Regions from separate parts of the Allobosea sp. 01N443 genome, predicted to be linked through region 1. Evidence: riboswitches for the same ligand, from Rfam matches in the RefSeq annotation. Region 1 holds a riboswitch; the other holds the start of a gene.
The links. A riboswitch is a leader RNA that binds a small molecule or an ion and turns the genes downstream of it on or off. The one in region 1 is predicted to bind thiamine pyrophosphate.
Positions count from the first base shown of each region.

Region 2: linked by a shared signal. The riboswitch ahead of thiC (phosphomethylpyrimidine synthase ThiC) and the one ahead of thiO (glycine oxidase ThiO) in region 1 are both predicted to bind thiamine pyrophosphate.

Region 1 is NZ_JBFTRC010000112.1:3,432-7,318, reverse strand. It holds gene AC1DRP_RS23420 (MFS transporter) at 104-1,381, shown strand; gene AC1DRP_RS23415 (hypothetical protein) at 1,426-1,776, opposite strand; gene AC1DRP_RS23410 (response regulator) at 2,045-2,422, opposite strand; TPP riboswitch at 2,747-2,879, shown strand; gene thiO (glycine oxidase ThiO) at 2,937-3,887, shown strand, end outside.
Region 2 is NZ_JBFTRC010000002.1:688-3,348, reverse strand. It holds gene thiC (phosphomethylpyrimidine synthase ThiC) at 1-1,398, opposite strand, end outside; TPP riboswitch at 1,477-1,581, opposite strand; gene AC1DRP_RS01000 (hypothetical protein) at 1,664-1,864, opposite strand; gene AC1DRP_RS00995 (OmpA family protein) at 1,973-2,661, opposite strand, start outside.

The DNA of each region.
Region 1 (3,887 bases):
CGGGATCATCGCCGAAGCTTTTTTGGGAATGCTACGGTCGGGACCGAAGCATTTATCCGCCCGATGCTGCCATAAGCGCCTGAGCCGCGTCAGGAGCTTCATCATGTCCTCTCTTTCAGCGAAGCCACCGTTCTTCGGCTGGCATATCGTCGCTGCGACCTTTGTTCTGGCGGCATTCGGGTGGGGCGTCGGTTTCTACGGGCCGCCGATCTACCTGCAAACCGTCGTCGAACGGACCGGCTGGTCGGTGGCCTTGGTCTCAGCGGCTGTCACCCTGCACTTTCTGGTCGGAGCGGTCGTCATCGCCAATCTGCCGCGCCTCTATCGAAGCCTGAGTGTTCCCGTGGTGACGGCTCTCGGGGCGGCCTTGCTTGCTGCCGGGGTCGTCGGCTGGGCGATGGCCAGCGAGCCGTGGCAACTCTTCTGCGCAGCTCTGTTGAGCGGCGTGGGCTGGGTTGCGATGGGCGCCGCAGCCGTCAATGCGATCATCTCCCCCTGGTTCGTGAGTTCTCGCCCTGCGGCTCTCTCGATGGCCTATAACGGAGCCAGTATCGGCGGCGTGATTTTCTCACCTCTATGGGTCGCTCTCATCCTCGCCATCGGTTTTCTCAAGGCGGCGATCGTGGTCGGCGTGACGATGATCGCCGCTATTCTCTCCCTGTCGATTTTTGTGTTTTCAAAGACTCCCGAGCGACTGAGCCAGTTTCCTGACGGCATTCGGCCAGACGCAGGTCCGGCTGCGGTCAGCGCTTCGGCTGCGGCGGCCATGCCAAAGGGATCGCTGTGGCGGGACCGTCGTTTCCTGACGCTGGCGGCAGGGATGGCGTTGGGTCTGTTCGCCCAGATCGGCCTTCTCGCCCATCTGTTCTCCCTGCTCGTCCCGGCGATCGGGCCTCAAAATGCCGGGCTGGCCATGGGCGGCGCAACGATCGCCGCGATCGCAGGCAGGACGGTGGTCGGCCTCGTCATGCCTGCCTCGGCGGACCGCCGCCTCGTCGCCTGCGCGAGCTATGCGGTCCAGATCGGCGGGTCATTGACCTTCCTGATCGCGGGCGATGCCAACGCAACGCTGATGATCATGGGCGTCATTCTGTTCGGTGCGGGGATTGGCAATGCCACATCCCTGCCACCGCTCATCGCACAGGTCGAATTCGGCAAGGCAGACGTTGCCCGCGTCGTTCCACTGATCGTTGCCATCGGACAGGCAAGTTATTCCTTTGCGCCGGCCGTGTTCGGCGCTCTGCGGACGCTGTCGCCAACCGGACTGTCGAGCTTCGATGGGGCAGCGCTGTTTGCGGTCGCTGCCGTGGTGCAAGCAGCCGCCATTGCCTGTTTCCTATGGGGGCGCCAAAGGCGCTCGCTGCCAGGCGCGACCGCATGACGGAGACAGGCCCCTTGGACCTGGCAGGGGCGAACCCTGTGCGGCTAGCCCTCGCCACCTGCGTCGGACAGCACCCTTGCCGGCACGGGGAGGACGGTCGCCCTCTGGCCGTTTTGCGTGGCCAGCCATTTCAGATAGCGCAGGCGTGCCGCCACCGTGTTGCTGCGATGGGTGTTTTGCAGCCACTCAAGATACTCGGCGAGGCGAACGGTGATGATCTGGACGGTCTTGCCCTTGGCCAGAAGCAGCTCCGTCGCGGCAGCGAACTGGCGCTTCCATTCGGGATAGGAGCGGGGGATCCTGGGGTCCTTGCCGACCATGTCCAGCAAGGCAGGAAAGTCATCTTCCGAATACCACGGTACCAGCACGGTGTCGTAGTAATCGAACTTCCGCATGGCTGTGTCCGCCCAGCAATCGGAAAGCGTCGCCCACCTGCGATCCTACCAGTTCTCCAGCTGGTTTACGAGTTGCGCGCAGTGCCTCACCGGTTTGCGCGCGGGCGAGTTGCAGATCTCGGGATATCCGGTCGGCGCCATCACGAAGGATGCAAGCCCTCCGTCGGGCACGGAAAGCCCGTTTCAAGCCCGTTTCCTGGGCTCTGCCCCGATCCCGCCCCGGCGCGGGGATCGGCCGTTTCCTTCGCGCCCATTCGGTCAGGCGCGCCTAGGCGCTGGCCGGCAAGGATTTCAGCGTCCTGATGATCTCGCTCTCGGTATAGGGTTTTCGAAAGAACCGGGCCCGCTCAGGCAATTTCTGAGGGTCGACCCGGACATGGCCCGAGGTCACCATCAGCCCGATCGGCGGCCATTTCTCGCGCACGACCTCGACCAGCTGCAGGCCGTTCAGCGAGCCCGGCATCTCGACATCGGTGAAGAGGATGCGGACATCGTCGCGTTGCTCGAGAATGGCCAGGGCCTCGTCGGCGGTCGCTGCCTCGACGGCGAGGTAACCGGCCTCCTCGACGAGCAAGGCCGCATACATCCTGATGATCGGCTCGTCGTCGACAACGAGAACAACCGGCTTTTCCGCGTCTGTAGGCACTGGGCTTCTCCTGAACCGCCTTCTTGTCGCGGCGGTAGAGGTCCAACGGCTCATGGACCGGAACGTTCCGCCGTCGCGCCTGCTTTGGGCGCTACGGACAATGCAGGCTGTTGGCATGGCCGGCGGAGCGCTCCCTCGTGAAGCTGCCCGCCTGGCCGCGCGTGCCGGCAGCGGAAGCGGAGCGCGGGTGAATGGCGGCAGGCGAGGTGCCTCAGCAGCGCCTTGGACCGGCGAAGATTCCCGGCCCCTGGCCCGCCAGCCGGGGTCCTCCCGGCGTTCGTGTCTGATTGGCCTTGACCTCGCTGCCGCCCCGGCTCCAGACTGCGCGGATCCAAGGAGATCCCCGGCAAGGGGCTGAGAAACCGCTGGCAGACCGGGTGTTCCCCGGAGAGGCGCGCGGAAATCCTTCGAACCTGATCCGGCTCATACCGGCGGAGGGATGGAGCGTCGCGGCACTTGCCGGCAGCCGAAGGGCTGCCAGATCTCCTTCCCCGAGCGGGCGAGGAGTTTGCCTATGCGAGGCCCGCCACACACCACCCTTCGCCGATCTGGCGACGCTTCCGGGCCCGTCGCCTGCGAGGCGCCGGCCGCCACCGATATCGCCATCATTGGCGGCGGCCTGATCGGTTTGTCCATCGGCTGGCGGCTGGCCCGGCGCGGGCTCGATGTGACCGTTTTCGAGCGTGGCACGATCGGGCAAGGGGCAAGCCTTGCCGCGACCGGCATGCTGGCCGCGGCCGCCGAGCTGGAGCCGGGCGGCGAGGAGCAGCTGCCACTGGCGCTCGAAAGCCAAAGGCTCTGGCCGGGTTTTGCGCGCGAGCTCGAAGCCGAGAGCGGGCTCGGCGTCGACTATCGCCGGGACGGTGTCCTGCTGGTCGCGCTGGGGCGTGAGGAGGTCGAGCGCCTGCGTTTCCGCCATGACATGCAGCGGCGCGCCGAGGTCGAGGCTGCATGGCTTAGCGGGGCGCAATGCCGCGAACGCGAGCCCGGGCTGAGGCCCTCGGTCGTTGCCGGCATTCTCTGCCCGGCCGACCATCAGGTCGATCCGCCGCGCGTCATGGCGGCGCTACGACGCTCCTGTCTCGCGGCCGGAGGGCACCTGGTCGAAGCCTGCGAGGCCGAGCCGGAGCTGGCCGGCGGCCGCGCTCTCGGCGTCTCGACGCCGCGCGGGCTCTGCAAGGCCCCGATCGTGATTGCGGCCGCCGGCGCCTGGACCCGATTTCAGGGGCTCGACATCCCCGTCCGCCCGCTCAAGGGTCAGTCACTCGCCCTGCGCAGCACGCCCGAGACCGGCACGCTCGCGCGTGTCGTCTGGACCGAGCAGGTGCATCTCGCTCCCAAGAGCGACGGCACTCTCCTCGTCGGCGCCACCATGGAAGAACGCGGCTTCGACGACAGCGTGACCGCTGGCGGCGTCTATGCCCTGCTCGACGGCGCCCGGCGCGCACTGCCCTCGATCGAGGAG
Region 2 (2,661 bases), on a different contig from region 1:
GCCGATGCCCGAGGTGATGTGGTCGTAACCCGGCGCGATGTCGGTGGTCAGCGGTCCCAGCGTGTAGAACGGCGCCTCGCCGCATTCGCGCAGCTGCTTGTCCATGTTCTCCTTGATCTTGTGCATCGGCACGTGGCCCGGGCCCTCGATCATCACCTGGCAGCCCTTGTCCCAGGCGACCTTGGTGAGCTCGCCCAGCGTCTCCAGCTCGGCAAACTGGGCGCGGTCATTGGCGTCGGCGATCGAGCCCGGACGCAGGCCGTCGCCGAGCGAGAAGGAGACGTCATATTTGCGCATGATCTCGCAAATCTCGTCGAAGCGCTCGTAGAGGAAGCTCTCCTTGTGGTGCGCGAGGCACCAGCGCGCCATGATCGAGCCGCCGCGCGAGACGATGCCCGTGACGCGGCTCGCAGTGAGCGGGACATAGGGCAGGCGCACGCCGGCATGGATGGTGAAATAGTCGACGCCCTGCTCGGCCTGCTCGATCAGCGTGTCCTTGAAGACCTCCCAGTCGAGCTTGATCGGGTCGCCGCCGACCTTCTCAAGCGCCTGGTAGATCGGCACCGTGCCGATCGGAACCGGCGAGTTGCGCAGGATCCAGGAGCGGATGTTGTGGATGTTGCGGCCGGTCGACAGGTCCATCACCGTGTCGGCGCCCCAGCGGATCGCCCAGACCAGCTTCTCGACCTCCTCGGCAGCGCCGGACGTCACGGCCGAATTGCCGATATTGGCGTTGATCTTGACCAGGAAATTGCGGCCGATCGCCATCGGCTCCAGTTCGGGGTGGTTGATATTGGCCGGGATGATGGCGCGGCCGCGGGCGATTTCCTCGCGCACGAATTCAGGGGTGACGAATTCCGGAACCGAGGCGCCAAAGCTCTCGCCATCGGCATGGCGCTCGCGTGCGCCTTCGAGCATCGCGGCGCGGCCGAGATTCTCGCGATGCGCGACATAGATCATCTCGGGCGTGATGATGCCGGCCTTGGCGAACTCGTACTGGGTCGCCATCTGGCCGGGCTTCGCCTCGAGGATCGGGCGTGGGGCCGGGCAGGCGGGAACGAGCTGTTCAGGCGAGATATGGCCGTTATCGGCGGCAGTGACGGCGCGGCCGGGCACGGTCGTGAAGCCGGAGGCATCGAGCCAGGRGCGGCGCGGCTGCGGCAGGCCGGCATTCAGGTCGATCGTGACATCGCTCTCGGTGAACGGACCGGACGGGTCGTAGATCCGGACCGGCGGCTCGGAATCGGTGGTGAGCTGAACTTCGCGGAAGGGCACCCGCATCTCGGGATGGTCCGGCGGCGCGACATAGATCTTGCGCGAGCCGATGATCGGTCCGGTCGTCACGCTTTGAGGGGCAGCCTTGACGGTATTCTTCTGGGGCTTGGTGTGGGCGTTCATGGGATCTCCTCCTTGGTCCAAGGTTCAGGAGATCCGGGTTTAGAAGCGGTCCAGTTGCTGTCTGCGGGTACACGTGTGGCGCACGCCGCGTTCCAGTCCCTCCGCCGGTATGACCCGGATCAGGTTCGACGGGTTCGGCTTTGGACGCCATCTCAGCTCTTGCGAGCACCCCTCGGAACGAAGCGGAGGTTAGGGCCGGCGGCTCTTGAACGCAACCGGCAAGGGGCGGGATGCGGCCCTGCCATGCGGCGCCGGAATGCCGGGCTCAGGCGAGAATGTCGACGTTCTGGCCCTGGCCAGCGGCAAGAGTAGCCTTCTGGGACTCGGCACTCTGCTGCAGCATATCCACGAGCGCCTGGTCGGACGTCGCCTGCTGCTTCACCATCGCTGTCTGCAAGGTCTGGCGGGTCGAGGCTGCCTGGCTTGCGGCAAAGCCCTGCGCGATCGCGACGGTTGTCTCACTCATCTCAACTCTCCTTACGACAGGTCTTAAGCCGGAGAGCTTGCTGATTCCTGAATCCCCTGATCCGGGGAGACCGGCGCGACGGTCGCCCGCCGCGCCGGTTCTATTGGTTCACTGCGGCTGATTCTGCCCGGCCAGCAGCGGGGTGATGCGTCGGAGCGTGACGCGGCGGTTCTCGCGGGCGGCCTCCTGCGTCTGCACCTTGAGATACTGCTCGCCATAGCCCTGCGTCGTCAGGTTCTCCGGCGGCACCTGGAAATCGCGCGTCAGGATCTCGGCGACCGATTGGGCCCGGCGATCCGAGAGCGAGAGGTTGTCGACATCCGAGCCGACGGCGTCGGTATGGCCCTCGACCAGGAAAACCTCGTTCGGCGCGCGCTGCAGTGCCTGGCTGATCGAGGCGGCAATCACCGAGAGCCGCTGCGCCTGGTTGGGGGTGACCTCCCAGGACCCGGTCTCGAAGGTTACCGTGTCGATATCGACGCTGCGCATGCGGGCGCGCAGGTCCGGCGAGTAGCGGACCTCGTCGAGCGTGTAGCGGCGCGGGATCGCGGCGATCGGCGGGGCGGTGATCGTCTCATAGATCAGGCGCTGGTCGGCCTGCTCGGCGTCGACGATATAGCGCTCGCGCGGGATCGGCAGCGGCGGCGGCGGCAGCACGACGACCTCGTCCGAGAAGCGCATATCCGGCCGATCGCGGCGGGTGTTGTCGATCATCACGATCTCATCGCCATCGCGCATGCGCCGGGTCCGGCGGATCAGGCGGCCATCCTCGTCGGTCACGGTGATGATGCGGCTGC